Regions from separate parts of the Enterococcus sp. AZ170 genome, predicted to be linked through region 2. Evidence: riboswitches for the same ligand, from Rfam matches in the RefSeq annotation. Region 2 holds a riboswitch; each other region holds the start of a gene.
The links. A riboswitch is a leader RNA that binds a small molecule or an ion and turns the genes downstream of it on or off. The one in region 2 is predicted to bind magnesium.
Positions count from the first base shown of each region.

Region 1: it holds a riboswitch for magnesium, as region 2 does, so the genes downstream of both, IGJ55_RS06735 (LCP family protein) here and IGJ55_RS09675 (MgtC/SapB family protein) in region 2, are expected to answer to the same signal.
Region 3: it holds a riboswitch for magnesium, as region 2 does, so the genes downstream of both, IGJ55_RS12610 (LCP family protein) here and IGJ55_RS09675 (MgtC/SapB family protein) in region 2, are expected to answer to the same signal.
Region 4: it holds a riboswitch for magnesium, as region 2 does, so the genes downstream of both, mgtA (magnesium-translocating P-type ATPase) here and IGJ55_RS09675 (MgtC/SapB family protein) in region 2, are expected to answer to the same signal.

Region 1 covers NZ_CP172947.1:1,395,971-1,404,172, forward strand. Annotated here, with positions in the region: gene IGJ55_RS06730 (FtsW/RodA/SpoVE family cell cycle protein) at 1-1,069, opposite strand, end outside; gene IGJ55_RS06735 (LCP family protein) at 1,066-1,992, opposite strand; M-box (ykoK) riboswitch at 2,251-2,420, opposite strand; gene IGJ55_RS06740 (glycoside hydrolase family 3 N-terminal domain-containing protein) at 2,784-5,006, shown strand; gene alsS (acetolactate synthase AlsS) at 5,275-6,939, shown strand; gene budA (acetolactate decarboxylase) at 6,953-7,666, shown strand; gene rnhC (ribonuclease HIII) at 7,708-8,202, opposite strand, start outside.
Region 2 covers NZ_CP172947.1:2,004,625-2,012,826, forward strand. Annotated here, with positions in the region: gene mgtA (magnesium-translocating P-type ATPase) at 1-104, opposite strand, end outside; gene IGJ55_RS09670 (GNAT family N-acetyltransferase) at 338-835, opposite strand; gene IGJ55_RS09675 (MgtC/SapB family protein) at 868-1,533, opposite strand; M-box (ykoK) riboswitch at 1,796-1,966, opposite strand; gene IGJ55_RS09680 (hypothetical protein) at 2,125-2,595, opposite strand; gene dnaI (primosomal protein DnaI) at 2,760-3,689, opposite strand; gene IGJ55_RS09690 (replication initiation and membrane attachment family protein) at 3,689-5,095, opposite strand; gene nrdR (transcriptional regulator NrdR) at 5,108-5,593, opposite strand; gene coaE (dephospho-CoA kinase) at 5,894-6,487, opposite strand; gene mutM (DNA-formamidopyrimidine glycosylase) at 6,491-7,327, opposite strand; gene polA (DNA polymerase I) at 7,426-8,202, opposite strand, start outside.
Region 3 covers NZ_CP172947.1:2,606,425-2,614,626, forward strand. Annotated here, with positions in the region: gene glpO (type 1 glycerol-3-phosphate oxidase) at 1-1,190, opposite strand, end outside; gene glpK (glycerol kinase GlpK) at 1,208-2,716, opposite strand; gene IGJ55_RS12600 (helix-turn-helix domain-containing protein) at 3,030-4,502, opposite strand; gene IGJ55_RS12605 (FAD-dependent oxidoreductase) at 4,492-5,826, opposite strand; gene IGJ55_RS12610 (LCP family protein) at 5,995-6,909, opposite strand; M-box (ykoK) riboswitch at 7,060-7,229, opposite strand; gene IGJ55_RS12615 (DUF4303 domain-containing protein) at 7,481-7,978, shown strand; gene IGJ55_RS12620 (DUF4809 family protein) at 8,160-8,202, opposite strand, start outside.
Region 4 covers NZ_CP172947.1:1,220,332-1,228,533, forward strand. Annotated here, with positions in the region: gene IGJ55_RS05920 (ABC transporter ATP-binding protein) at 1-848, shown strand, start outside; gene IGJ55_RS05925 (ABC transporter ATP-binding protein) at 848-2,632, shown strand; gene trxB (thioredoxin-disulfide reductase) at 2,847-3,770, shown strand; M-box (ykoK) riboswitch at 4,232-4,400, shown strand; partial or broken gene mgtA (magnesium-translocating P-type ATPase) at 4,888-7,512, shown strand; gene pdhA (pyruvate dehydrogenase (acetyl-transferring) E1 component subunit alpha) at 8,082-8,202, shown strand, end outside.

The DNA.
Region 1 (8,202 bases), 610 kb from region 2:
TAAAAGGGAAGGTCAGACCGGTCATTGGAATGTAGCCTAAAAGACTACCGACATTCACAGAAACTTGCAGACAAAGCAGCGTACCGCAGCCAATATAAAGATAAGAATAATAAAGAGTTTTTGACTTTATTGCTAACAAAAATAAACGACCCACAATAAAGAAAACCAAAAATAAAATACCTAAAGAAACAATCAGGCCCAATTCTTCAATACAAATAGCAAAGATAAAATCTGTATCTGCTGCAGGTAAAAAGCCTTTTTTCTGAATACTATTACCTAAACCACGCCCGAAAAATCCGCCGTTGTGTATAGCGTAATAAGCATTTGACGTTTGAAACCCTTTACCTGTAGGATCGATGAAAGGGTTTTGCATCACTTCAAAACGTGTGACGAGATAACTAAATTTTTGCGGCATCCAGTTTTTTGGTATGGCTAATAAAAGAACAGTTCCCAAACGTTTGAGTGCCATAAAACTGATCAAAGCCAATGACATAAATAGTGGGGATAGCCCGCTGGATAAAAATAAGGTTAAAACCAGAATGAAAATCATTGATGCCCCAGCTATATTGGGTTGAATCGCAACAAAACACATAAAGAAAAGCGACACCATAAGGGATCGTTTGTGATTTTTGATTGTGAAAGGACGTAAAACATTATCTTTGGCTAAGTTTGCTGCTAGATAAAGAACTAGGATCAACGGGACTAATTCAGAGGGTTGAAATAAAAGGACACCTAAATTGATCCACCGTTTTGCTCCACCTACAGTAGTTCCAATCAATGGCAAAGCAGCGATTGAAAGAAAGGTGAGAAAAAGTAACATGAATAATAGTTTAGGTTTGCGCAGTACATTTAAGTGAATCCGATAAACAATACTCATGCAAAGTAAACTAAAAAGGAAATACATGGTTTGCTTGATGGCTTTACTAGCAGTGCCTAACTCACTGTCTAACAAGTGATAAGAGCTAGAACTGTAAACCATTAAAATGCCGATGATACAAAGAATCAGATACGGAAGCAAAATATAAAAATCTAGATACTGTAGTTTGGATGGTCTGCTAAGCCGTTTCATCTTTTTGCTCCATCATTCAAAAAATCGTGAATGGCAAGTTGATTTTGTTCCTCGTCAATTTCCAAGACACTGCCAGCTTCGGTATAATCATTAAACGCCCAGCTACCTGAGACTGGGATGGAAAGGGTCTCTAGATTTTTGACTTTACCAGTTAGAAAATCTTTTGCTAAATCGACAAGGACATCTGCTGGAATGTTTGTATCCAAGTAGCCAACAGCTTCACCAGCAATTTTAGGTAATTGTAAGAACGAAACGGCATTTTTAGACTGCTTTGCTAATGCATCCATCACTTGCTGCTGCCTCCTCACTCGACCAAAATCTCCTTCTTCATCCATTCTAAAACGAGCATACTGTAACAACGTATTACCATCCATGACTTGGATACCTTTTTTGATATCAACATTGTCTAAATTAATATCTTTTTCTGCATCAATTTCGATTCCTTTAGGATAAAGCTCATTGATCAAACGGATAAAATTATTAAAGTCGGCTGAAATGTAATAATTGATCGGTAAGCCGAAAGAATCGTTAAGGACTTTTCTAGTTAACTCTGCTCCACCAAACGCATAAGCGGCATTGATTTTCTCTAAACCATATTCTGGGATTTTGACATAAGAATCCCTCATGATCGAAACAAGTTTTGGTTGTTTGGTCTCGCTATTATAATGAGCGACCATCAGCGTATCTGCTCGACCGCCATCTTCATCATCTTCACGACCATCATCACCAATCAGCATAATGGTGATTTCTTTCATATTTGTTTGTTGATCACCGGAAAAATCTTTGTTTTTCGTAGGATTTACTTGAGATTGTGCTGCTTTTTTTCCATTATGGAAGCTGATTACAGTGTAACTGCCGATTGCTGCAAAAAGGAGAACAATACAAAGCAGCGTACAAATTACGATTTTGTTCACTAGTTTCATTTTTTATTCCTCGCTAATCATTTTAATTGATCATCAAATAAAGTGTGCATTAGGAAATCGACTTAGATGTCGGTATAAAAAGATAGTTGTGCTACATATAAAAGGTATTAACAGCTTTATATCAAAAAAACGTTGATATCTCTGCTTATTCACCTCCTGCTAATTAAAAAGCTGAGAAATACCTTATTTATTAAAACAAAAAACCTTCGCTTAACTAACTCAGCGAAGGTGGATTGATTGCAGCACAAATAGAGCTTTTCATCATTCTCATCGTTGAGTTTTAGCACTATGAAACGTAAAAAGCTGAGCTTTTAGCTACTTTGTGAAAAGCCTTAATTCGACAATTCCTGTCCTACCCATGCCTGTCTTTCGACATTTTTGAGCAGTAGCCTGTGTTTTCATAGGAGCCTCACCTAACAAGTTATTCAGATCGCCTTAAATATAGTGAAGATCTTGACTAAAGTCAATAAAGTGAATATTAAATTTTTTATAATAAAACGTTGTGAAATATGCTGACAGGTGTTATTTTATCTAAGCTAAAATAGCACTTTAACCATTAAGGGCACGGTTTTCACTTATCTGATAAGGTTCTACTTTTATATGATTTTGATTTGGAAAAGTTTAATGGTCATTTCTTTACATTTTCTTAAACATATACAGACAAAATACACACGTTTGTAAAACAGAAGCAAATAAAATCCCAAATAGACATCGCATCGGGTTAACATTTATTGTAAGATAGAAAGAAGTGAAAGAATGCGTTTACGGCATAATGAAATGGGGAAAAATAAATGGGCTACAAAAAGACTTCTCAAGGAAATTGGATACTGGTCGAGAATGAAAATGGTGCAACTCTGGGTTATTCAACGGCTTCAGGTGTTACTTTGATAGAAGAAGATGGTTTTGCTTTTAAAGATTTAAATAAGAATGGACTTTTAGATCCTTATGAAGATTGGCGCTTGCCGCTTGAGGAGAGAATTGAAGATTTAACTGCAAAATTGACGATCGATCAGATTGCTGGATTAATGTTGTATAGTAGGCATCAAACGGTTTCTAAAAGTCAGAATCATTTTGTGGAAATGTTCTCAGGAACGTATGACGGAAAATCGCTAGATCATTATAGCGGATCTATTGCGAATTTAACGGATCAGCAAAAAGAATTTTTAGAAAAAGATCATATTCGTCATGTCTTATTAACTCTGGTGGATGCTCCTCAAATTGCTGCTGAGTGGTCGAATAATTTACAAGCAATGGCTGAAAGTTTAGATTTGGGTATTCCAGTAAACGTCAGCTCAGATCCAAGACATAGCACTAGTGCTGATACAGAATTTAATGCAGGTGCTGGTGGGGATATTTCAAAATGGCCAGAGCAATTGGGCTTAGCTGCAACATTCGATCCTGGCTTGGTAAAGCAATTTGGTGAAGTCGCAAGTCAAGAATACAGGGCACTTGGCATCACAACTGCCTTATCTCCGCAAATTGATTTAGCGACAGAGCCACGCTGGATGCGTTTTTCTGGAACATTTGGAGAAGGGGTCAAATTAGTCACCGATTTGGCTAAAGCTTATTGTGATGGTTTTCAAACAACTGAATATGAAACGGATGGCTGGGGCAGTGAAAGCGTCAATGCAATGGTCAAGCACTGGCCTGGTGGCGGAAGCGGTGAAGCTGGTCGTGATGGTCATTATGGTTATGGTAAATATGCAGTTTATCCTGGTAATAATTTTAGTGAACATTTAAAACCATTTCTTCATGGTGCATTTGATCTAGAAGCAGGAACCAAAAAAGCTTCTGCTGTGATGCCTTATTACACAATTTCTTATGATCAAGATCAAAAAAATCACGAAGATGTCGGAAATGGATTTAGTGAATATATCATCAATGATTTATTGCGTAAAAAGTATGCGTATGACGGAGTTGTTTGTACAGATTGGTCGATTACAGCAGACGCGGTCAAATTAGATCAATTTATTGGTGGAAAAAGCTGGGGCGTAGAAAGCTTAACGGTGGAAGAACGTCATTATAAAGCATTGGCAGCAGGTGTTGATCAGTTCGGTGGAAATAATGAGATAGCGCCGGTTTTGGCTGCTTATGAATTAGGTATCGCTGAACATAGCGAGCAAGTGATGAAAGAAAGATTTCGTATCTCAGCTCGTCGAATATTGAAAAATATTTTTCAAACAGGTCTATTTGAAAATCCCTATTTGATACCGAAGCGATCAGAAGAAATAGTAGGTAATCCTGAATTTATGGAACGTGGCTACAAGGCACAGCAAAAATCTTTAGTTTTACTAAAAAATAAACATCACTTGTTGCCGTTAAAAAAACAAACAAAAGTGTATATTCCTAAACAAAAAATTGGTGAATCCTCAGATTGGTTTGGTAATGTTCAGCCTGCTTGTGAAAAAAAACCGGTTAATCCTGCTATCGTAGAAAAGTATTTTCAAGTAGTAGAATCTCCAGATAAAGCGGATGTTGTGCTTGTTTTCTTAGACTCACCGAAAACAGTTGGTTATGCTAGTGACGCTGAGGGAAATGGCTATTTGCCGATTAGCTTACAATATTTACCTTATACTGCTAAATACGCTCGGAAAGAAAGTTTGGCTGGTGAAGACCGTTCCTATTTTGATAAAAGCAATACAGCAGCTAACAATCAAGATATTGAAACGATTATGACAATAAGAAAAGATTTTCCAGACTTACCGATTGTCGTTTCTCTCCTGATGAAAAATCCCACAATAGTGAAAGAATTCGAGCAGCTTGTGGATGGAATTATCGCAGATTTTGGTGTCCAAACACAAGCGATATTGAGTGTTTTGAGTGGTGAGGCTACGCCTTCCGGATTATTGCCGTTTCAGATGCCTAAAAATATGGAAACGGTTGAACAACAACAAGAAGATGTTCCATTTGACATGATTTGCTACAAAGATGAACTAGGTCATGTATATGATTTTGGTTACGGCATGGATTTTGAGCATCAAATTAAAGACAAGCGCTTGAATTATCGAAACTAAAATGGTTGAGAGGTTGCTTTTGCTCCCACCGTTTATTCGCATTCTAGGTGACTGAGGTGTAACTCGCAGAGTTATGTCTCAGTCACTTTTCCTTTTTGCCAAACAAATCGTTAAACAAAAAGAAGCTTCCATGCTATAATCATAAAAAATGATACAGGTTTTAAAACTGTATTATAAAATTTTGTATTTAGTGATTTTATTCAATGAAAAATTCTTTCTTAAGGTTATTTATATGTAATGAAACACTATTGAATAGGGAGTGTAACACGTGGCGGATAAAAGCAGAAATGGTGCTGAAGTGATTGTAGAAAGTTTAAAAAATCATCAAGTTGATTATGTCTTTGGGATTCCAGGAGCAAAGATCGACGGCTTGTTTAATGCATTAGTTGATGACGGCCCAGAATTAATCGTAACGCGGCACGAGCAAAATGCGGCATTTATGGCGGCAGCGGTTGGACGCTTGACCGGACATCCTGGCGTAGTAGTTGCAACAAGTGGTCCAGGTGCCAGTAATCTTGCAACAGGTTTAGTCACAGCAACAGCAGAAGGTGATCCTGTATTGGCGATTGGCGGTCAAGTGAAACGACGTGACTTGTTAAAATTAACGCATCAAAGTATGAACAACGCTGCCTTATTTGAGCCAATTACGAAATATAGTGCAGAAATTCAAGATCCAGAAACTATTTCTGAAGTGTTAGCAAATGCTTATCGGTTGGCGAAATCGTCAAAAAGGGGAGCCAGTTTTATCAGTATTCCTCAAGATGTAGTGGATAGTTCAGTTGAATCAGCTAGTATCAAGCCGCTAAGTGATCCAAAAATCGGATCAGCTTCACCTGAAGACATTCAGTATCTGTCTGAATTAATTCAAGGAGCTGAGTTACCTGTTTTATTAGTTGGCATGAGAGCATCAACTGCAAAAGAAGCAAAAGCAATTCGTGACATTGTTGCCAAAACCAAAATTCCAGTGGTGGAAACATTCCAAGCAGCAGGTGTGATTTCTAGACAATTAGAAGATCATTTCTTTGGACGAATCGGCTTGTTCCGTAATCAACCTGGCGATATGCTATTAAAACGTAGTGATTTAGTCATTGCGGTTGGGTACGATCCGATTGAGTATGAGGCTAGAAATTGGAACGCAGAAGGGGAATCTAAAATTATAGTAATTGATGATACACCAGCTGAAATCGATCAATATTTCCAACCAGAAAAAGAATTGATTGGCGATATTGCACAGACATTAACGGTTCTTTTACCAAATATCGAGGCTAAAACGTTGTCAAAGAAAACAAGAGACTATTTGAATGTCTTACATGAGAAATTAGTTAAACGAGATGATATCAAAGAACGAGCGACGAATGGCTTGATTCATCCTTTGGAGGTTATTGAAACGTTACAAACTATTGTGACGGACGAGATGACGGTTACGGTGGATGTAGGCAGTCATTATATTTGGATGGCTCGTCATTTTAGAAGCTATGAACCGAGACATTTACTTTTTAGTAATGGTATGCAAACACTAGGTGTGGCACTTCCATGGGCGATTTCTGCTGCGTTAGTTCGTCCGAATACACAAATCATCTCTGTGTCAGGAGACGGGGGTTTCTTATTTTCTGCCCAAGATCTTGAAACAGCAGTTCGTAAAAAATTGAAAATCATCCATTTGATTTGGAATGATGGGCGCTATAATATGGTTGAATTTCAAGAACAGCTAAAATACCATCGGATTTCGGGTGTAGACTTTGGACCAGTCGATTTTGTGAAATACGCTGAAGCTTTTGGTGCAAAAGGCATAAGAGCAGAAAATAGTGATGAACTAAGAGAGGCAATTTTAACTGGTATCAAAACAGAAGGTCCAGTCGTGATCGATATTCCAATTGATTACCAAGACAACGAAAAACTTGGTGAAACGATTTTGCCGGATCAGTTTTATTAGAAAGGTGATAGCAATGACAAAAGAAGCAATTTTATACCAGCATGGGACGCTAGGTGCATTAATGGCTGGTTTAATGGATGGTACGGAAACAATTGCTAATATTTTGGAAAAAGGTGATTTTGGGATTGGCACTTTAGCTGGCCTAGATGGAGAACTGATTATTCTAGATGGAAAAGCGTATCAAGGGAGAGAAGATGGTGCTTTGATCGCCATTAATGAAGAACAAAAGACCCCTTATGCAGCAGTAACGAACTTTAAGCCGACAATCAAGTTTCCCATTGAGCACTCTGCAAATAACCTGCAAATCAATACGTTGATTCGTGAACAATTAAAGAGTGAAAACCTTTTTCACGCAATCAAAATTCATGGGAAATTTAAAGAAGTACGTATACGAGCAATGCCTAAGCAAGAAAAACCATATAAACGATTAGTTGAAGTGTCTAAAGAACAACCTGAGTTTGTTAAAAGAGATGTTTCTGGTACGATCATTGGCTTCTTTACTCCTGAATTGTTTCAAGGCGTTGCGGCAGCGGATTTTCATTTGCACTTTATTGACGATGAGGAGACGTTTGGTGGTCATTTGATGGATTTTGAATTAGAATCTGGAACAATTGAAATCGAACCAATGGATTCTTTATTGCAGCATTTTCCCAAAAATGATGAGACATTTATTCATACTGAAATCGATTATGCTGATTTGGATAAGGAAATTCAAGAAGCAGAGTAAAACTTGCCTAAGACAGTTGGTCAAACCGTCTTAGGCAAGTTTTATTTGGCAGCGATTTTTTTCGCTTTTTCAGTATTCGCAAAATGAAGTTTGGCATATTTACTTAGTAATTCGATTCCGCCTTTGGCTAATATGGCAGCTGCAACTTTATCCGAAGTGGCGCCAGCTCCAGAAGGAACGTTCATTCCTAATTCTTTTGCTTCTTTGTCTAGTTCTTCTAAGAAGGCTGCTCGGCTAATAATCGACGCAGCTGCAACTGCGACATGGTATTGTTCGCCTTTGGTAATAAAGTACAGCTTTTCAGTGACCTGATTTTGTTCACTGTGAACATACTTTTTATAATTGGTTTCTGGTGTAAATTGATCGATCAAGATGGCTTCTGGTTTTATAGGGGCAATCTCTTTCAATAATAAATAAATAGCCTGATTATGAAGAGCGACTTTCATATGGACTGCATTGTATTTAGGCTGGATTTGATTATATTTTTCTGGTTCAACAATTAGCAATCTGTGTGGGATCAGCTCTTTAATAACTGA
Region 2 (8,202 bases):
CGCTTTGAAGAATTGAAATAGGTTACGATATTTTCTGCTGAATTTCTTGCAAAATATTCATAAGATTGGTTCTTTTCTTTAGTTAATGTTATTCTTTTTTCCATTTGTTTTTCCTTCTTTCTAAACTCTTACCAATGAGATAATAGATGATCGCATAGCGATTTAAGTTATCTCAATGCTCAGATATTCAATCTTTTAAGAATCGGACCAATGGAAAAAGAGGTATGCTTATCGGAGTAAGTTTCTGAACTGCCCTAGAAACAAATAGACAATAATAAACTTATCTTCTTTAAAAACAGGGTTCTTTTTACAAAGGTCCTTGATCATCTGACTACTGTCATCCATTTGTTTCCATCTCCTTTAGCGTTATATATCTAATAAATTTAAATAATTCGATTTTCTTATTAGTGTAGATTCTTTTCTCAAATGTTTTTAAGACGACATTTCCGTCATTATAGGCTTGTCCTATACTTTGATATCCAAAATGTTCATAAAAACCCCAAGCCTGCATACGCCCGTTTAGAATTATGATTTGGCACCCCATAAGTTCTGCTACTTTTTCAGCAAATTCAAGTAATTTTTTTCCAATACCAAAGCCTTGATGCACTTCATTAATAGCTACTTGTTTGATTTGCCCTATTGTTCTACTCTTTTTTGAAAGAATTAATGTTCCCACAACATTTCCTTCGATCATAGCTGTCATATGAATATCTTTTTCTTCGTTCAAAGGCAACTCTTTGATCCATTCTTTACCAGCACTAGACTTAAGCAATTCGTTTCTTAATTGGACTCCTGCCCAATAGGCTTCACTATTCCAATTGATAATTTTAACCATCACTGTTTTACCATCTTGATTCCTCCGTTCTTTTAGTTAGTCATTTGATTGATTTCTATAACTTCTGAAAGCTGAGACAACTCAGAAATAATCGTATTGATTGCTAGACTACCATTTCTTGTAGCCTCAATTTCCAAAAACAACCGGACTTTTTTTCCAGCTAAATCTGTACAAGAAAATTTAGTGAATGTTAGACAGTACTTATCTAACAACTGGATAATCTCAGTTCTAAGCATGACTTCACTGCTGTTACTAGCAATAACAGAAAGATAATGAATTGTCTCTGTTTGATCGTCTTCTCTTTGAACTGTATAATCATCTATTTTGAAAGATAAATTTCTCAACAGGATGTTCACTAACATTAAGATAACAGCACAAACTACGCCTTCTGTTACAAATCCAGCACCAATCATACTGCCCACAGCTGCTGAACACCATAATGTTGCTGCGGTATTGATGCCAGTTACGCTAAATCCTTCTCGTAAAATCACTCCCCCGGCAAGAAACCCAATACCACTGACGACTTGAGCCGCAATTCGTGTTGGACTATTGTCATCTTGAATCAGCGATGATAGCGAAACGAACTGACATGAACCAAACGTTACCAAAGTCATCGTTCTCATACCAGCCAACTTTTTTCGCCATTGTCTTTCCGCACCGATGATCATTCCTGCAAAGATACTCGCAACAATATTAATTAAAAATGCATAGGCTTTCTCCTTTCTTCGGTTTGTTTGTTTTCAGCTCGTTACGTCCCTCTCTTCGATCGACAAGTACTGTTCAACATCTGCTCTGCTAATGGCAATCGTTGGGTTTCAGTACGTCGGGCACTTCTCTCTCTTCGATCGACAAGTACTGTTCAACATCTGCTCTGCCAATGGCAATCGCAGTGTTTCACAGCAAAAAACCTTCCGCCAAAAACTCAGCGGAAGGTCATAAATAGGCGTACAAAAAAAAGCCTGCATGATCTAATCGTTGAGTTTTGGCACTATACAACGTAAAAAGCAGAGCTTTTAGCTACCTTATGAAAAGCCTTGTAATCGACAATCCCTGTTCTACCCATTGGCATCTCTCGATGTTTTTGGGCAGTAGCCTATGTTTGTATAGGAGCCTCACCTAACAAATCTATTTAGTTGTCTTACAGAAAGAACTATACCACCATCACAAAACAAATGTCAATGTTTTTTCGTTTATTTTTTGAATAAGCAATGATCGTTTCACTACAAAATCAAAAAATCACTGTCAAAAAATACTTGAATAGTGCGTTTTTAACAGTGATTTTTGATAGATTAATTTTTTTCAACTTTGACTACTGAATTACCAACTACTTGAGGTGGGATCGACATTGTCATGGCAGGTAAACCAACTAAGGTAAATTGAATTTTATCTCCCTTTTTCAAATCATTTTCAGTAATACCATCTGCCAATTGTTCATCTGATACATTTAAGATTACGCCATCATTTTTCATCATACCGATTATTTTTTCTGGATCTTCAATTACTTCAACTTCATTTAAAACCAAACGTAGAGATTTGTCTACCGTCTCGTTTCTCCTAGCATCTTCCATTAAAGTGGCTATAAATACTGATTTTGCTTGTTCTTGTTCCACGTTATGAGATGTTTCATCTGTCACTTGATTTTGTTTACTACTCATAGATGTTTCTTCACTTCCTTTTGCAGAATCATGGTTATTTTTCGTACATGCTCCTAAAGAAATCAATGTAATGATAGTTAGCACTGCTAATGTGATTTTTTTCATAGGATATCCCTCCATTATTGATATCTAATTATAAGCTATATTTTTGATTCCAGTCTAATATCATCCTTAGTTCTCTTAAAAAATAAAAAATGATTGAGACAGAACTCTTCGAGTTACATCTCAACCACATGGCTTCCATAAAAGCTGTAGTAGTCTGACCACCTTTAACCATTTCTCCGGTCATTGCCTGACATCGTAATTTCTTGTGCTAAATAACGAATCCGCTCCATGATTCGACGAGCCTTCAACGGCTCTTGTTCCCCACGCTGAGTCACGGTCAAGTGCTTTTCTAAATCCTTTAAATTTAGATTCGATGAAAAAAAAGTCACTAATTGTTCTTGCATCCGATATTGTAAAATCACACTAAGCACATCATCTCGAATCCAAGACGTCATTGATTCCGCACCTAAATCATCAATCATCAAAACAGGGGACTTTTTAACGGCATCCAATTTTGGGCCTACCATATCTTTGCCGATTGCTTGTTTCATTTCGACAGTAAAGGTTGGAAAATGAACAATCGTTGTAACGAATCCCCGTTCAGCTAAGCTGTTGGCAATTGCACCTAGTAGAAAAGATTTCCCTACACCAAATGTCCCTTGTAAATAAAGTCCTTTATGAAATTCTTTTGGATTAGAAGTGTAATCATTTAGAAATTTCATTGTTTCGGCCATCGCTTGAGCACGACCTTGAGATGCTGTATCAAATCTACTTAGGTTCGCTTCTCGCACATCCTTTGGCATATCCATGGCCCGAACTCGTTTACGAATTTCATCTTCTTTTTGCTTGGCAATCAGAGCTTCTGTCGGCACATAAGTGACATCGATATAATGGAAATTCAAGGTTAGTTTTGGCTCATATCCAGGTGCGATCATTGTTGGATCATTCAAATTATATTTACGTTTTTCTTGAACAAATTCATATAGTTTTGAATAACTTTTTCGAATATCATCATCTGACAAACGTTCACGATTTTCCTGAATAAATTGTTGAACATCCGTATCTTTCAATACAACTTCAACTAACTCATTGTACCGTTCGTTCATGTCTCTGTTTTGAATGATTTTTGACATTTCTTTCCCTACATCTTCCATTAATTATCGCCTCCTTTGCTTAAGAAATCTTGTATTTCTTTATCCAATCGCGCCTGCTCTTCTTTAGATAATTTTTGCTCCTCAACTGGATTGTCAACCCAATCTGGTAATGTTTCTTGGCGAATTGGTCGATTATTTTGACCATAGCGCTGTCTTGTTTGCTTTTGTTCTTTGCCTTTTTTAGCAATTTCTCGTACATGATCAATTGCTTTTTCTGGAGAAAAAATGCCACTTTGAGCCCATTCGTTTGCGATTCGATTCACATAATCGGCTTTCAATGTTGGTTGCTTTTGAATATTATAAACATAGTTGATCAAGACATTGATCACACTGTTTGGCAAGCCTGATTTGCTGACTAAATATTTAACTAAAGAGCGTTCTTGTGGAGTCGTATAGCCGCCACGCTCATTTTTCAATGCTTCCAAATAGTTTAGCGGAAAATTGTTCTCACTGTCCATGATCATCTGAATATCTTGCATTGAAAAGCCATTCATTTTTAATGAATTGTAACGGTATGTTTGTTGATCTTCAGCTGATAAATCAACTGTCTCATTTTTTTGAAACTGACTTGGTTTTTGTTTTTTATCAGGATCATAGGTCCTATAGACCGCACGCTCAAATTCTTTTGTGTCAATTTTTCCTGTATAATAGTCAAATGATTTAGAACAGAAATCGATCATGTCTAGTTCTGTAATTCCAAATAAATTATGAAAAACAAAAACTTCTTCTTTAAAACCAACATGATTATCTGGTAATTTGATACCCAGTTTTTCGATTCCTTGTATAAAATAGGACCAATCAAATTGTTCACTGACTGCACTTATTTTCTGTGCTGGACGGGGATCCTCAAAAGCTTGCTCCATTTGACTTAATTGGTTGCTTTGTGCCACAATTTGTTCTTCTTTAAATAGATAAGCATCTTTAAAGCCTACCGAAATTTCTTCAAAACCGTTCAAATTAATGAACTTTGGTTTGAACCGATCAAATAATTTATCTAATTTCCGCTGACCTACACTGTTTAAAAGTGTTAGCGATAATACTTCATCTTTAAAAAAACGTTCTGCTGTTTCAGGATGGTTCAAACGATATAAAAACAAAGTCCCCAGTTCAGCATCATTTTTTACAAAAGTACTTAATAAACCAATGCCTTCTAATTTCTTTCTAGCCAATTGAATTTGTTTAATACTCTTATCCATTATCGTAATCAATTCTGCGTGAAACAGCGACTCACTAATCCCAGTTTTTTCAGCTTCAGATAACAGTGTTAGATATAAACCAAAGGCATCCACACCGATAATAGGTTGGTATAAAAGGGTCAATATCTCTTGTTCCTGATTAGAAAGCGAACAAGCAATCGCCGCTTGAAATATACTTTTAGGATGGACTTCTTTCCAATTGTCTTTCAAGGAAAGACCTCCTTATTCATTTGTTGCATCGTCACTTGATGATTTCGCTTTGTCTACGATATCCTGCAATTCTTTTAGGAATACACTCATATCTTTGAACTGACGGTAAACACTGGCAAATCGAATATAAGCAATCTCATCTAGATTAACTAAATCTTCCATAACATATTCTCCGACTAACGTCGTTGAGACTTCGTTTTCACCTAAACTACGTACTCGATTTTCAACATTATCGACGATTTGCTCCATTTGTTCCATAGCAACAGGTCGTTTTTCAGCAGAGCGAATCAATCCGCGTAAAACTTTCTCTCTATTAAATTCTTCTCGATCCCCATTTTTCTTGATGACTAACAATGGCGCCGCTTCAATTCGTTCGAAGGTTGTAAAACGGTAATTGCAATTTTCACATTCTCTGCGACGACGAATTGCACGTCCATCATCTGCTTGACGACTATCGATCACTCGAGAATTATTATGATGACATCTTGGACAACGCATAGTGTTCACCTCGTTTATCTTATATTTTATAATATACATTATTTACGTATCTATATTATAACATGAAATGCTTGAGAAGCCATACATCTAGTAATAGTTCCACGAGAAATTAATGCTCATTTAATCCTGGTATTCAAAAAGAAAGAGTTGGAATAAATAATGAAAATTCCAATATAAAACATATTCATTTTTCTTTTTTTATTAAAAAAATCAAAAAAAGCGACAATAAGATTTATTCATCGCTTTATAATTACTGCTATTTAAAAAAAACATAAAATAGATAGAGGACTTATCATCTACTTAAAAGTTTTTTTCAGAAACCCATGCTTCAATTAACTTTTTTGTTTTTTCAATATTTTCTTGATTATCAAAAACAATATCCGCATTTTTTTTCTTTTCTTCAATCGATAATTGGCTTTGGATTCGTTGCAAAGCTTCATTTTCACTTAGATGATCTCTTTTCATCAAGCGAAGTAACTGGAGCTTTTCTGGAATATACACGACAGCCACTTGATCGACAAATTTGTCATAACCGCCTTCATAAAGTAATGGTATATCAACGATTATTAACGATGCTTTATCTTTTTTTGATTCGATTTCAGCTAAGATTCTTTCTTTTATACATGGAGACAGAATTTTATTGAGTATTTTTCTTTTTTGTGCATCGGAAAATATAAGTACACCTAGCTTTTTTCTGTTTAATGAACCATCAGAATTGATAATATTTGTTCCAAAAACCGAAACAATCTCAGCCAGTCCGATGCTTCCAGGCTCAACAACTTCTCTTGCTATAATATCCGCATCCACGATGGGGAAACCTAAATTTTTAAATACATTAACAACCGTACTTTTCCCTGTAGCAATACCTCCAGTTAAACCTAATATCAGACCCATCCATCAATTCCTCACTTTCAAGGTTTGACATTTTGGACAAAAATGCGTTCCTCGTTGAGCAACCTTGATTTTTTTAATCGGTGTCCCACATCTCGAGCAGGGCTTTTCTGTTTGACCGTAAACATTTAAAGAAATTTGAAACGTTCCAGCTTCTCCGAGAGCATTTAGATAGCTTCGAATTGTTGTTCCACCAGCCTCAACTGCACGACCGAGAACGTCAATGATCGCATGATATAAGCGCTCAATTTCTTTGGCTTTTAAGGTGTCTGCTGGCTGCTCAGGATGGATCTTCGCTTCCCACAGTGCCTCATCTACATAAATATTGCCCAACCCTGTCACTAGACGCTGATCCAATAATAATGGCTTGATTGCCTTATGATGCTTCTTTAGACCTCTGCGGAATTCTGATAATTTAAATTGAGAAGGGACAGGCTCAGGACCTAGAGCTAAAATCCCTTTATATAGCCCTGCTTGATTTTTTTCTACTAAAGTCATCCTACCAAATTTACGCACATCTAAGTATCTTAATTCTGTTTCATCAGTGAATGTAAAAATAACGTGAGTATGCTTATTTCGGTCATTCTGCGGATCATGGGTTTCATACTTTCCTTCCATTCGCAAATGAGAGACCAAATCATAGTTTGTTAATTTAAAAATCAAAAACTTGCCACGACGCTCCATGTTTTCAATTGTTTGCCCGATCAATTGTTGTGCAAAAACATCAACTTCTGGTGTTTCGATGATCCTTGGCCATAAAACAGTTACTTCTTTGATGGTTTTTCCAACGACTAATTTTTCTAACCCTTTTCTGACTGTTTCAACTTCTGGTAATTCAGGCACCTTTCATCGCTCCTTTAGAAAAAAAGACTGAAACCAACACAGCAATGTTTTTAACATTGTCGTTTAGTCAGTCTTTTCCACTTATTTTATTGCCTTATCTATTTAGCGTCATACCATGTTTTGCCCCAACTACTATCCGTTAGCAACGGTACGTGTAAAGCAACAGCATTTTCCATCACATCTTTAACTAAGTCATTTAATTTTTCTAACTCAGATTCAGGTGCTTCAAAAACAAGTTCATCATGTACTTGCAATAGCATTGTTGCTTGCATATTTTCTTCTTTCAAACGTTTTTGCATGTTGATCATTGCAATTTTCAAAATATCCGCAGCACTTCCCTGAATCGGTGTATTAATCGCTGTCCGCTCCGCAAATGAACGTAAATTAAAATTACGTGAATTGATATCTGGTAAATAACGGCGGCGATTATATAACGTTTCTACAAATCCTTTATCTTTAGCATCCCGAACAATAGCTTCCATATACTTTTTCACACCAGGATATTTTTCAAAATACGTATCAATATATTCTTGTGCTTGCTTTCTAGTAATACCAAGGTTTTGCGACAACCCATAATCACTGATTCCGTAAACTATGCCAAAATTTACAGCTTTTGCTTGGCGACGCATATTCGGTGTTACATCTTCCGGTTTTTCAATACCAAAAACACGCATAGCTGTGCTAGAGTGAATATCTTGACCTTCAATAAAAGCTTCTTTCAAATGTTGATCATCTGAAATGTGTGCTAAAACACGTAGTTCAATTTGAGAATAATCGGATGAAAAAATCAACCAATCATTTTCTCTCGGTACAAAAGCTTGACGAATTTTCCGTCCTTCTTCTAAACGGATTGGAATATTTTGTAAGTTAGGATC
Region 3 (8,202 bases), 600 kb from region 2:
TGATTCAAGACATTTTCCACATCAAAACGGGTTGCTTGCTGATGTTTATACTTATCAACGATATCAATTACTTGATCGAAACTTTCATCGGAGACTTTGCCATTATTACCGCCGTTGTAATCTGAGCCGCCATTTTCTGAAATCAACGGTCTAAGTCCCGCCCAGCTTGCTTCGATGTCATCGATCGTCACATTTGCTTTAGGATAATGACTATTGACGATTTCTAACAAATAATCGACATCTTTTTGCGTAACAGTAGGATGTTCATAATCTCCAGTATAATCTGTATCCGTCGTGCCAAAATAGGTTTTCTTTTCTCTAGGAACAACGAAGACCATCCGCCCATCGTGTTTACCTGTATCAAAATAAGTTGGTTGTGGGACATACAATTTGCTACTATCTACCACAAGATGGACCCCTTTTGTCGGACGCATTTGCGGCACTAGCTTCTCTTTCGCATCCAAACCACGAACTTTATCGGACCAAGGCCCTGTCGTATTGATAACAACTTTCGCTTTGATGTCAAATTGTTCACCAGTCAGTAGATCTTCTGCTTTTACCCCAACGATTTTGCCTTGAGCATTTTGAATAAAGCCTACCGCTTTAACTTTACTGACCATCAACCCACCATCTGTTGCAGCACGCTTGATATTTTCGATGACAAGACGAGCATCATTATTTCTAAAATCTAGATAGACGCCGCCACCTTGTAAACCTTCACTTTTCAACTGAGGTTCTCTTTCTAATACTTCCTCTTTGGTCAGTGTATAATTCTCATATTTAGTGCCGATAACATTTGCTAGGCGGTCATAAAGATCCATTGCCACTTTGACCGAAAACATATTGAATGTTGCTTTTGGCTCATCATAAATTGGTAATAGCATTGGATCAGGCTTTGGAATATGAGGTGCAATGGCTTGAACAACTGCCCGCTCTTGAACTGTATCTGCAACAACTTCTACATCAAAATTTTTCAAATAACGAATCCCGCCATGGACTAATTTCGTCGAGCGTGAAGAGGTTCCTTCCGCAAAGTCCTGCATTTCGATCAACCCTGTTTTCATGCCAGCAGCACTAGCTTGTAAGGCAACACCCGCACCTGTAATACCACCGCCAATGATCAATAAATCTAATTCTTCAGACTTCATCTTTTCAATGGATGCTTGTCTGTTTTTAATTGAAAATGACATACCACTCACTTCTTCCTTTATTTTGATTTATGTTTGAACATTTGTGTGGCAGCGACAGCTTGTTGCCAGCCTTCGTATAAATCATCACGTTCTTCATCAGACATTTTCGCTTCAAACACTTGGCCATCTTCGTAGAACGCTTTTAATTCATCAAGATCTTTCCAAAAGCCAACCGCTAAACCTGCTAAAAAGGCTGCGCCTAAGGCTGTTGTTTCCAAATTTTGGGCTTTTTGAACAGACGTATTTAAAATATCTGCTTGGAATTGCATCAATAAATCATTATTAGCGGCGCCTCCATCTACTTTTAAGATGGGAATAGCGATACCTGTATCTTTTTGCATCGTATCAATGATATCCCGCACTTGATAAGCGACAGATTGCAGTGTTGCTTTTACAAAATCTTCTCTGGTTGTTCCACGGGTTAAACCGAACACAGCACCTCTTGCATCTGAGTCCCAATAAGGTGCCCCCAAACCTGTAAATGCTGGTACGACATAAACTTCATTTTTATTATGTGATTCATTTGCTACAGCTTCTGATTCTGCAGCCGTTTGAATCATCTTCAAACCATCACGCAGCCATTGAATCGCTGAACCAGCTACGAAAATACTTCCTTCCAAAGCATAATAGACTTTTCCATTGATACCATAGCCTACTGTGGTTAATAAATTGTTATCAGAAAGCTGTGGTTTTTCTCCTGTATTCATCACAATAAATGAACCTGTGCCATACGTATTTTTGACCATTCCAGGTTCAAAAGCCATTTGTCCAAACAATGCTGCTTGTTGGTCACCTGCCATACCTGAGATGGGAATTTCACTTCCATAAAAATGATAATTTTTTGTCAGTCCATAAACTTCAGAATTTGATGTGGCTTTTGGTAACATTACACGAGGAATGTTTAAAATATCTAAAATCTCTTGATCCCAATCTAAATCATGGATATTAAATAGCATCGTTCGACTCGCATTAGAATAATCTGTTACGTGCGTTTCCCCACCTGTCAGCTTCCACACTAACCAAGAATCAATGGTTCCAAATAACAGTTCACCTTTTTCAGCTCGTGCTTGGGCTCCTTCAACATTATCTAAAATCCAGCGAATCTTTGTTGCTGAAAAATAAGCATCAATAATCAAACCAGTTCTTTCATGAATCATGTCCGCATGTCCATCTTCTTTTAATTGATCAGCGATTGGTGAGGATTGTCGAGATTGCCATACAATCGCATTATAGATCGGCAAACCTGTTTGCTTATCCCAAACGACGGTCGTTTCACGTTGGTTCGTAATACCAATACCTGCAATATCAGAAGGTTTAACTCCTGATTCAATCAATGCGCCCGCGATAACAGACTGAACAGAATTCCAAATTTCATTTGCATTATGCTCTACCCAACCAGCCTTAGGAAAAATTTGTGTAAACTCTTTTTGTGAACTACCAATATTATTCCCTTTTTTGTCAAAAATAATTGCTCTTGAACTCGTTGTCCCTTGGTCGATCGCCATGATGTACTTTTGCTCTGTCATTGATGATTCCTCCTAATTTTAAAGCTGAACGAGCTCGTCTTACCTCGACTGAAAAATAGGAAAAATTGATTGAGGTGTTCTTTGCCTCACTCCATTTTTATCTTTTTTCCGAGAGGTTAGCTCGTAAAGCCAGCATTTTTGTAAACGCTTTATATCCTATGTATTCATCATAATCGCAAATGCTTTCTTAAAAACGTCATTTTTTTTTTTATTTCCAAAATAATTGAAAGTTTTTCCGTGGATCGCTCTTTTAGCAACAAAGAACCAAGAACAAAATCAACCAGCATTTTGTTTTTGGTCCTTTTAAACGAATTTATTTTTTATGACGCAACGCTCGAATTTTCATTCTAATTTGATTGATATCATAGGTCGAACCTAATTCGGACAACACATAAACCTCTTTTACAGAACGATAAGCATTCGGCTTACTAACATTTGTAATAATCAAATCATACTTTTTTTTTGAATCATATTCCTCTATTGTTAACCCATTCAAATTTTTCAAACTCAAAACTAATACTTGTGTCAGCACTTCTTTATACAAATGATCCATTTTCAAGTCAATACCGATCCATGTTTCACCAACAATCTCAAAATCAATGATTGCTAAAACGCTTAAATATGTTACTAATGACCATTCATGTAAACTATTGCCCTCTTCATAACTTTCATCAAAATATTCCAAACTTTTCTCCAAAAGTACATGTGAGAAGTCTGCTAATTGATAACTAGAAAAGTTTTGTTCTTTTTGCCAAATATTTTCTCGATCAAACAGTTCCAATTCACCCTTAAAAAAGTACAAACGACTATGAATTTGAGAAAAATAATAAAAAATCTTTTTCTCTAATGCTGGAAAAAATTTTTGTGGACGATAATATAAAATCACGTGTTCCAACACAAACGTATCCGCCAAAGATGTTGGTGTCCGTCGCCCTCGAATCAAACTATAGTCAGCAAAATCCGTTTCTGTCAACACTGACATGCTTGTTAAAAAAATAAAATGAAGTAAGCCCTCTTCTTCATCGATTTCTAATGGATAGCGACTAAAAAAGCGTAAAACAAAAGAACGAACTATTTTAAAAAAGGGGTCCTGTTCATATAACTGACTTTTACTAGACAATTCTTTAAATATTTTGTGTTGCACTACGATTCGTTTTTTACTGATTGTCAGCCATAAACTGATTTTTAAGCGACCATGCTCTTCAAATGAAAGATTCAACGCTTTTTCTAAAGATTCGATAATTCTAGCATTTTGAACCGTCAGTGTTTTTTCTTGATGAACTTCATATGGCGTTAAAAACCAATAGACTTGAAAGTAAAAATAACGTATTTGTAGTTCTTCCCCTTTTAACTGACCATTGCGGATTTTAAGACCAAACTCCTTTAATAGTTGGTTTAGCTCTTTAATTTTTCGAAATAATGAAGACTCACTGGTCATAAACTTCGTGGTCAACTGAGCGATTGTAAATTCACGATAATGGAATAAATAATCGATCAGTTCAAATTTGATTGAGGCACGAAGATAATCGTCCAAGACTTGACTTATAGAAAACTGGTCTGACATCTGAACGACCACCCATTGTCCATCATAAAATAGCGAGCATTTATTTTCATATGGTTTTAAATGATAGGCTAGTTCTTTTAAATCACTTTCAAAAGAAGCCTTTGAAACACCTAAATGATCCAACAATTCAATATCAGTGATTCGTCCGCCTGCTAAAATCACCTTTTTTAAAATCTCAACTTCTCTTGCTTCTTTTTTATCTAATAATTCTTCAATTTTCATCCGCTTCACTCCACAAACCTTCTAAGCCTAACTGATTCGTGATATCGAGAACATTTGAATAATAAGGATGATATAAAAAATCTTTCTGATAAAGTTCCTCAAGTGTTTGCTCCATTTGAATACTCATTGCTAACGTATTGATTTTCTCTAATATATCGGCTTTTGAAACCAGCTGTGCCCCTAAAACCTTGTGACTTTCCTTTTCAAAAATAATTTTTCCGTAAATCGTTTCACTTCCCGAAAATAACGAACCTTTTTGCTGTACATGTGCTGTAGAAATAGGCTGATCATGAAAAGAACCTTCTGCTTCCGTCAGTCCAGTACTTGCTATGTAATAATCAACAAGTTTTGTTCCAATCGTTCGAATCGAACCAACAAATGGTCTTGTAGGTTGCATTAGATTTTCAGCCACGACTAATCCTGTCCTAACTGCATTGTTGACTAAGGGAATATAAAAGGACTCATCTGACAGACTATAAGGTACCTGAATGCAGTCGCCTATTGCAAAAATATCCACATGAGAAGTTTGTAAGTACTCATCCACAAAAACTGTCTGATCCGTATGCATTTTAATCTGACCATCCAAATAAGCTAAGTCTGGGCGCACATTCATGGCAAAAATTGCACTATCACATAACAACTGGGATTTTTTGGTTTCGATCATAAGCCCCTCATCTCCATCTGTTATCTTTGCAACAGTTTCATCGAAATGAAACACGACACCGCGGTTGGTCATTTCTTCTTGGACCGGTCTAATCATTTCTTCATCAAAATATTTAAACAATAAGTAATCCATACGCTCAAAAAGATGAACTGCTTTACCCATCTTTAAAAGCGTATCTGCCGCTTCTCCGCCAATTTGTCCCCCACCGATTACGGCTACTTTATCACTGTTTTGTAATTGCTCAATCGCCTTTAACACACCAGATAAAAATTTATATTTTAACACTTTCTCCGAATCACTCCCCGGAATATTCTGAGCCCATTGACTAGAACCTGTTGCTAAAATTAATTTATCGAACGACATCACACATTCTTTTTCTTTTTCCATGTATTTAACAATATGTTGTTTTGAATCTATGCTAATTACTTTTGCACTTAGTAGTAAAGAAATGCCCCATTCTTCTAGTTGTTGCTCCGAAATAAATTGCGCTTTTTCAATAGGATCGATCGTTTCATTAAAATAAAGATTGATGCCGCCAGGTAGATAGCCAATCGTTGCTTGCTTTTCAATTAAATGAATTTCAGCTGCAGGGTGTTTTTTTCTGATTGCCACAGCGGCCGACACTCCTGCAAAAGAAGCCCCAATGATGACGATTTTCACAATAAGACCTTCTTTCTGTATAAGTAAAACGTTTTCTTAAAGGATAGCATACGCTTGACCTAAACGTATAGACATACGCTGATTTGTGTTGATTTTTTAATAAAAAATGACCTGTTTGCTCTATTCTACTCCAGAGTCAACAGGTCATTTTAATTTTCCAGCTATGTGTTAATTGTCTTTCATAAACGCTTTGATCGCTTCAGCATTTTGCTGTTCATCTAACTCGATCACGCTGCCAGAATCTGTATAATCGTTAAATTGCCATGATCCTTCGACTGGAACGGATAATGATTTTAAAGGTTTAACCTTGCCAGTTAAAAAATCTTTTGCTAAATCGATCAAAAGGCTGGTCGGTACATTCGTATCGATTTTCCCAACCATTTTCCCTGCTACTTGAGGCAATTCCCAAATCGGAATCAAATCCTTTGATTGTTCAACTAGCGCATCCATCACTTGCTGCTGACGTCTGATACGGCCGAAATCGCCTTCTTCATCCATCCTAAAACGCGCATACTGCAATAAACTATTACCATGTAATGTTTGCTCACCTTTAAAAATATCCACACCATCTAAATTGATATCTTTTTCAGCTTCGATCGTGACACCCTTAGGATAAAGCTCATCAATAATATCACTGAACTCTTTAAAATCCATGACCACATAATAATTGATTGGTAAATCAAAATTATTTTTTAGTACATCCTTGGTCATTTGAGCCCCGCCATATGCATAAGCTGCATTGATCTTGTCTTGTCCACCATCGGGAAATGTTACATAGCTATCTCTCATGATTGAAATCAATTTGGGTTGCTTCGTTTTTCCATCATAATGTGCGACCATCAAGGTATCCGAACGACCTTGATCTTCATCATCATCTCTAGAATCATTCCCAACGATCATCACGGTTAATTCCTTATCACTTGTTTGTTCGTCACCAGTAAAATTTTGGTTTTTAGTAGGTAGTTTTGCTTCACTCTCTTCTTTGGCTGTTTGAAATGATACTGCTGCATAACAGCCTGCACTCACAACGATTAGCAAAACCGATAGCAAGCTAATGATCATTATTTTTACAGATTTTTTCATTGTACATTCCTTTCTAGACATCAGCGTTAGATGGGCTAGCTCAACTATTTTCTTGACTAAAAGAAAAAAACTTCACCAAGAAAACTCAGCGAAGGGATTAGATTACAGTCTCTTAAACACATGACAAACAACATGTATCGACAAATTACCTAGATCATCTCTTCGTGGAGTTTTAGCACTATATAACGTAAAAAGCATTGCTTTTAGCTACTTTGAAACACGCCTTAATTCGACGAATTTTGTCCTACCCGTGCCAGTCTTTCGACATTTCTGAGCAGTAGCCTGTGTTTATATAGGAGCCTCACCTAACAAGTATTTAATTCATTTTAAACTATAAGCGTATCCAATCACAAAGTCAAATTAAATTCTACCTGAAACCTTTAGGATAATAAGTCCGCTACCCCGTTATCATTGCTACAACGTAGCTGGGGGCTAGAAGAATAAATTTTTTTTAAGAGTAATCTTTACCCTTTCTTAAAAATTCGTTTATCCTCTTTAAATTCAAATTTTAGATAGACATTCTTTGCGTTATCTGTTTCAATGTTTAAAAGACAGATACTTGGAGGATACCATGGAAAATTTTTTAGAAAAACAACAAGCATTCTTTTTTAATTTTTTAACAGATAGTATCGATAACTTTTTACTCGATCATTCTGATGAAACCTACTATGCATTTGCCTTAGTTTGTAATATTCATGAAGAAGGCGAAATCAACGTATACCTTAATACTGTTGAGCTTTGGCAAGACACAACTGACTATTATGCAACTAAAGGATACACTGACCAACAATTACAAGAGATGAAATATAATGCAAAGGATTGGGATGAAGACCAACAATTTGCTTCTCTTCACCTATTCGATGATTGGGTGGAAGATCCACAAGCCATTGAAATGGTTCTTGAATGGATTAGTCAACAACTCATTTTGCTAGTTGATAGCGACACCTTTGAACGTATTCCTAAAGCAGCTGATTTTAAAGTATTAGTTTACGATCATGATGAAGAAGCAGCTGACTCGCAAGAACGCTTTGAAAAATTAACAACATCTGACTATTTCCAATTAAATTGATCAAAAAGCGAGCAGCAGATTTTATTCTTGGGCTCTTTTCAAAAATGCCTACTTTAGGAAGAGGCGTTTTAGCGCTCAAAGATAAGAAAATTCTTGTTTCTGCTCGCTCTCTTTAACGTAAGCCGACATTTGTAACTCTCTTTATCTAAACAATATTTGCTCTTACTATACTAAACCTCTTCTAAAAACAAAGCATTAACTCTTCGATTCCAAAAAGTCTAGTC
Region 4 (8,202 bases), 780 kb from region 2:
AGCGGGGAAATGCGAGTTATGATCGTGTCAATGAGTTATTACATGAGAATACCCATATCATTGAAAAGAAAGACGCACTGAGAACACCAGCTAAAGGACGGTTATCAATAGAAGTTGCTGAGTTCACCTATCCAAATGATGAACAAGCAACATTAGAGCAAATCAAATTCACGCTAGGCGCCGGAGAAACGCTAGGAATCGTTGGAAAGACTGGTGCTGGAAAAACGACTATCTTAAAATTATTGATGCGTGAATATGATCATTATCAAGGTCGTGTGACGTTTGGAGAACGGGATATTAAAGATTATTCATTAGATGCGCTAATGAATTCAATAGGTTATGTTCCTCAAGACCATTTTCTGTTTTCAATGACAGTCAGAGACAACATTCGGTTTGCTGATCCTGATTTTACCGAAGAAAAAGTCGAAGAAGCAGCCGAAATGGCCTTTATCAATAATGAAATCAAAGCGTTCCCTAAAGGCTATGATACCTTGGTCGGCGAACGTGGCGTGTCACTATCGGGTGGTCAAAAGCAACGGATTTCAATTGCTAGGGCTTTAATTGTAGAGCCAGAATTATTGATTTTAGACGATGCTTTATCAGCTGTTGATGCCAAAACAGAAGAAGCAATTCTTTCAAACCTAAAAGAAGCAAGGAAAGAAAAAACAACGATTATTGCGGCACACCGATTAAGTAGTGTGATGCATGCTAAAGAGATCATCGTATTAGATGAGGGGAGAATTGTTGAACGCGGTACGCACCAAGAGTTATTAAGATTGGCTGGTTGGTATAAGCGGATGTGGGATAAACAACAATTAGAAGCAAAAATTGAAGGGAGTGAAGCATAATGGAAGAACAATATGAATCTGAATGGACGAAATCAGTACCATTAAAAGAACAAGTTTCAATCGTTAAACGCTTGCTTAAATTTGCTCGACCGTTTCGTCGGACTTTTTTTACGGCAATTTTGTTTGCCTTGATTCTTTCGATTATCAATATTATTTTGCCGCGAATCATTCAAACCTTCATGGATGATTATTTAACACCAAAAACGGCTACCAATCAAGTCATTCTCTTTTTTGCCGGTCTGTATTTATTTGGTGTGATTGTTAAAAGTATTGTCTGGTTTTTCCAGTGGTTCTTATATTCAACGGCTTCACTGAAAACCTATCAATATATTCGTGTAAAGTTATTTGAAAAGCTACAAACGTTAGGAATGCGTTATTTTGACCAAACACCAGCTGGTTCGATTGTTTCTCGTGTGACGAATGATACGGAGACGTTATTTGAATTTTGGTATGTCTTTTTAATGGTTTTAACAGGGATTTTTGCGGTAAGTTCTTCGTTTATTGCGATGTTCCAAATTAATGGCAAAATTGCGCTGTACAATTTAATTTTCTTACCGATTTTATTGGTTGTGATTTGGTATTACCAAAAATTCAGTTCTAGAATTTATCGAAGTATGCGGGAAAAATTAAGTCAGTTGAATACAAAGCTTAATGAATATATTTCTGGGATGCAAATCATTCAACAATTTCGTCAAGAGCAGCGTTTGGAAAAAGAATTTGAGGAAACAAATAACGATTATTTGCGAACACGTTATTCAATGATCAAAACCAATTCATTATTGTTAGGTCCGATTATTAACTTTCTTTATACCTTAGCAATTGCCTTGACCCTAACCTTATTTGGTTATGATGCATTACATTCTCCAGTAGAAGTCGGCTTGATTTATGCTTTTGTGACCTATGTTCAAGCTTTCTTTAATCCGATGACACAAATGATGGATTTTTTAAGTGTTTTTACGGATGGGCTGGTTGCGGGCAGTCGTATTTTGAAGATTTTTTATAATGAAGAATTGACACCACAACAAAATGTTGGGGCAAATGCAGAAATTATTCGTGGGAAAATTGAATTTCGTAATGTGAGCTTTTCTTATGATGGGAAAAATAACGTGCTAACTAATATCAGCTTTATTGCAAATCCTGGTGAAACTGTTGCACTGATTGGACATACTGGGAGTGGTAAAAGTTCGATCATCAATGTATTGATGCGTTTTTATGAGTTTTATGAGGGAGAAATTTTGATTGATGATCGTGATATTCGCGATTATCCTTTACCTGAGTTGAGAATGAAATTGGGGTTAGTTTTACAAGATGCGTTTATGTTTTATGGAGATATTGCAGGCAATATTCGTATGCTAAATCCAGAAATCACGGATGAACAAATCAAAGAAGCGGCCGAATTTGTTCAAGCTGATAAGTTTATCGAAACGTTACCCAAAAAATATCATGCAAAAGTAATCGAACGTGGGGCAAGTTATTCAAGCGGTCAACGGCAATTGATTTCATTTGCTCGAACAATCGTAACGAATCCTAAAATTCTTGTATTGGATGAAGCCACAGCGAATATCGATACTGAGACAGAAGGATTGATCCAGGAAGGGTTGGCGAATATGCGCCAAGGAAGAACAACGATTGCAATCGCTCATCGTTTGTCGACTATTCGTGATGCGGATCTTATTTTAGTGTTGGATAAAGGTAGAATTGTGGAACGCGGTGACCATGACCATTTATTAGCTCAAAATGGTCTATATGCAGACATGTATCAACTACAAAATAGCGAAGGGTAGAGTCTAAAAGAATTGTAAAAGCAGGGACTATGGAAAGTTCTTGCTTTTTTATTTTACTAATAAAAAGTAAGCTTAAAGGTGATGCGATAGTGGAAAAAGCATGCTATAATAAATAACTGTAAAATAGTCATTGATATTGATTGGGCAGAAATATAGACAAGTAACTATTTAAGATGTAAAGTAAATGTACTTGAAAAATTCGGAGGGAAAATTGATGTATGATGTAATTATAATTGGAGCCGGACCTGCCGGTATGACCGCAGCATTATATGCGTCACGTTCTAATCTTTCAGTCTTAATGATTGAACGCGGTGCTCCAGGTGGGCAAATGAATAATACTGCTGAGGTTGAAAACTATCCAGGCTTTGACTCGATCATGGGACCAGAGCTAGCTTATAAGATGTATGAAAATGTTGAAAAATTCGGTACTGAAAATGCGTATGGCATTGTGATGGATATTAAAGATCAAGGCTCTTATAAAGAAGTAATTTGTGATGATAAAACCTATCAAGCAAAAACAGTGATTATCGCGACAGGTTGTGAGCATCGTAAGTTAGGTGTTAAGGGAGAAGAAGAATTTGCTGGTCGTGGTGTATCGTATTGTGCCGTTTGTGATGGCGCATTTTTCCGTAATAGACGCTTATTAGTGATCGGTGGCGGTGATTCAGCAGTTGAAGAGGCGATTTATTTAACACAGTTTGCTTCAGAAGTTGTGATCGTACATCGTCGTGATGAACTACGTGCTCAAAAAATCATTCAGGATCGTGCCTTTGCCAATGAAAAAATTTCTTTTGAATGGAATACCGTATTAGAAGAAATTGTTGGAAATGACATGGTTGTAACGGGTGGCAAATTAAGAAATGTCTTGACGGATGAAGTCAAAGAAATTCCAGCAGATGGCGTCTTTATCTATGTTGGTCTAGATCCGTTGACTGAACCATTTAAAAAATCTGGTTTGACAAATGCCGAAGGCTGGATCGAAACAGATCAAGATATGAAGACAAGTATGCCTGGTGTTTTTGCTATTGGAGATGTTCGTGAAAAAACATTACGTCAAATCACAACAGCTGTTGGTGAAGGCGGGATCGCTGGCCAACAAGTATATAAATATATTGAAGATATGACAGAAGTTGAATAATTGAAAACAACTATCATTTGATTGCTACTTTATTCTAATTTTTACTGACTAGGATCTAGGTCAAAGCTGTAGTGTTTACCCCTTTAAAAAAAGTGTCAGACGTTCAAGTCATGCCAATTCTTGTAGTGACAGATGAAGGAACTGGAGAAAACTACTCGGTACCGATATAAAGCTATCTATCAGAGCTGATTTTGACATTAAAAGTGAATGAAGCTGAGAATATATTATTTTCAGAGTCCAAACAGATGGCAGATGCTCAGTTTCTTGAGCTTGGTAACGGGTTTACGATCTTGTTGAAAATCTATCCGATGAAGAATTAAAATTAGCAAATTTCTCAAGAATAGAAATCTCTCAAGGAAGAGGAGAGCTTGGCTAGTTAGTAAAAGTGATGTCTTTTTATTTTATGTCTTTTTCTTTTGACAATTGTAACAAGATAAACTATGATAGATAAGGATTCAGAACTGAATAATTGTTAGGTGAGGCTCCTATTTGGACACATGCTGCTGCCGCGAAAGAATCGAGAGACTCTTAGTTGGTTGAACAGGAATGATCGTGAAGGTTATTCATAACGTAGCTGATAAGAAATTATCTACGCCCTTTAGTGCTAAAGCTCAACGATAGAGAAACTTTTATTTAAGTTGCTATTTTACGCACACTCTATTGTTGAGTGTGCGTTTTTGCTGTGAATCACAGCGACTGGCTTCGCCAGAGCTGATGATGAACAGTACTTGGCGACCAAAGGGAGCGAAGTTCCGCAAAAAGAAACAAGCAGGCAGAAGGAAAACAGAAACTAGTAAGCAAAAAGTCTAAGAACAGGAAAACGTACTGGCTTCGCCAGAGCTGATGATGAACAGTACTTGGCGACCAAAGGGAGCGAAGTTCCGCAAAAAGAAACAAGCAGATTGAAAGAAGACAGATGTTAAACAGTAGCAAGAGCAGAACTCAAGAGAACAAGATTCCCGCCTAACAAAAAATCTATCGTTCCAAAATAAACCAAAAGAGAGGAAGAGGCTCATGGAAGACCCCAGTCAGACCAAAAACAAACGAAATGTAGCCTTCATCTTAGAAACGATGGAAATGAAATGATTTTTTCTCTCCTCGATAAGATGAAGTAAAGGAGGAAAAGAAAATGATGAATAAAAAAATGACCGAAATGAAGAAAACAACAAAAGACCAAGAATTAAGAAAATTAGCAATGCTTTCTGAACGTGAATTGATGATGGAACTTCGTACATCAGAAAAAGGGCTATCAGAAGAAGATGCCAAAAATCGTTTAGAAGAATATGGACCAAATGAAGTGTCCGCACAAAAACCAACACCTGCAATTATTATGTTTTTAGAAGCATTCAAAGACCCATTTGTTTATGTCTTAGCTTTATTAATGGTCGTTTCAGCTGTAACCAAAGATTTTGAAGCAGCACTTGTGATGGGAATCATGATTTTAGCTAGTGTTATTATTGCCTTTATTCAAGAGTATCGTTCCCAAAAAGCAAGTCTGAATCTAAAAGAACTCATCGAAAATACAACAGCTGTAACGCGTGCGGGTCAAACAAAAGAAATTCCGATGGACGAAGTTGTACCTGGAGACATTGTAACACTTGCAACAGGTGATATGATTCCAGCGGATGCCGTACTAATATGGACAAAGGATCTCTTTATCAATCAATCTTCTTTGACTGGTGAATCAATGCCAGTCGAAAAATTTGTGGATGCAGGTATTGATAAGAATTCAGAATCAGTTTCTGCTTTAGATATGCAGGATTTGATTTTTATGGGAACGGATGTATTGAGTGGACAAGGTAAAGCAATCATTTTGAAGACTGGACAAAATACATTCTTCGGTGATATTGCTAAAAATGCGACAACACAACGTGGAAAAACATCATTTGATATTGGCTTGACAAAAGTTAGTAAATTTTTACTAAGAATGGTGATGATTCTGTTTCCAATCGTCTTTTTGATCAACGGCATTACAAAAGGTGAATGGGGCGAAGCGTTTTTCTTCGCAATTGCAGTCGCTGTTGGATTAACACCTGAAATGTTGCCAATGATTGTAACGAGTAACCTAGCAAAAGGGGCATTAAGTTTATCCAAACATAAAGTCATTGTGAAAGAGTTGCCTTCTATTCAAAATCTAGGGAGTATGGATATTCTTTGTACGGACAAAACCGGAACGATTACAGAAGACAAAGTTGTTTTGGTTCAACATTTAGATCCGCTAGGACAACTTAATGATCAAGTTCTAGATATGGCTTTTCTAAATTCTCATTATCAAACGGGTTGGAAAAATTTGATGGACATCGCTGTAATCAACTTTTATGAGGAAAATAAGAATCAAAGTCCGTATCATTCCGTGACAAAACTAGATGAAATTCCGTTTGACTTTTCTCGTCGTCGTTTAACGGTGGTGGTCAATGCAGATGGTCATCAATTTATGATCACTAAAGGTGCGGTAGAAGAGATGGAAGCTGTTTGTACACATGCTGAAATCAACGGGGAGATCGTACCGTTAACACCTGAATTACAAAAAAGAATGCGTGAAGTCAATATTCGTATGAATGAACAAGGTATGCGCGCTTTAGCCGTAGCGGTGAAAAAAGACGTGCATAGTGAAGCCATTTATAGTGTGGAAGATGAGCAAGGAATGACGCTGATCGGTTTTATGGGCTTTTTGGACCCAGCGAAAAAATCAGCGATCACGGCAATCAAGTCCTTACACGAACATGGTGTGAATGTAAAAGTTTTAACAGGCGATAATGATATCGTTGCTAAGAAAGTTTGTAGCGATGTAGGAATCGAAGTGTCTCATGTCGTACTTGGTTCTGATATTGATAATATGTCGGATGAACAAATGAAAGACGAAGTCGAAAAAACTAATTTATTTGCTAAATTAAACCCGATGCAAAAGTCTCGAATTATTGAAACACTGCAAGGAAATGGTCACACAGTCGGTTTCATGGGAGATGGAATTAATGATGCACCAGCACTTCGTAAAGCAGATGTAGGAATCTCAGTTGATACAGCAGCTGATATTACGAAAGACGCTAGTTCAATTATTCTGTTGGAAAAAAGTTTGAATGTTTTAGAAGACGGTGTGATTGAGGGACGTAAAGTTTTTAGTAATATGATGAAATATATTAAAATTACAATCAGTTCTAACTTTGGGAATGTTTTCTCGATATTGATTGCAAGTGCTTTTTTACCATTTCTACCAATGCTTTCCATTCAATTGTTGATTCAAAATTTGATTTATGATATCGCGCAATTGGCCATTCCTTGGGATAATGTTGATGAAGAAGATTTATTAAAACCTGTCCGCTGGGAAACAAACGGCTTGATGAAATTTACCTTATGCATTGGACCTGTAAGTAGTATTTTTGATATTATGACCTATCTTGTGATGTGGTTTGTTTTCAGTGCGAATACGATTGGTAGCCAACATTTGTTCCAAACAGGTTGGTTTGTGGTCGGATTAGTTAGTCAAACATTGGTTGTTCAAATGGTTCGGACAAGAAAATTACCATTTATTCAAAGTATTGCTTCACCTGCTGTGATTCTTTCCAGTATAGGAGCGGTAGGGTTAGGCTTATTGATTGTCTTGACACCAATTCGGGAAGTTTTCGACTTTGTGAAACTTCCAGCTAATTATTGGGGCTGGTTCATTTTGATCATTGTACTATATTTGATCACAGTCGAAGTTGCGAAACGGATCTATATCCATCTTACAAAAGAGTGGATTTGATTTAGAAAAAAATAGATTTCGTTTTTTTTATGAGTGATTTTGATGAAATCAAGATTTTGATTCGTTCATTTAAAGCAAAATGCTTATCTAGAAATACCGAAAAATTTCTCTGCGATCGAAGCTGTCATTCGTAATGAATGAAGAAAAATTATTTTTTAATTACTAATATTCGTTTTTTATAGAACAAAGACAAAATAACTAAATTTTTGTCTTTGTTCTATTTTTTTTGTTTTGGAAATGTTTGTTCATTTTTCAGCAAATAATTTCTAACTTGTAAATTTGCTGTAGCATAACAACGGACAAGATGACTATAACAGCCTGTTGTCAAAGGATATGATTAGGAAGGTGATTTGTAAAACGGTTTCTTGTTTGTGATTTTAATCACTAACCTTTGATACGAAAGGTTTCAAGTATTTTAATCAAATTTAAAGAAATGCTCACTTTTTACTTGCTCTTTTACCTGTTTAGTGATAATTTGTAAGTGTAGTCGATAAAAAGTAATACAGTTTTTAACGCTGTTTTACTTTTTACGAAAAAAAGAAACGTAACAGAGAGGATTGTGTGACAAAATGGCAAAGGCAAAGAAACAAAAACCTATTGACTTTAAGGCACTTATGGAAAAAGTCGACGCTGATTTCCCAACATTTCAAATTTTAGATAAAGATGGGAAAATCGTAAACGAAGATGCTG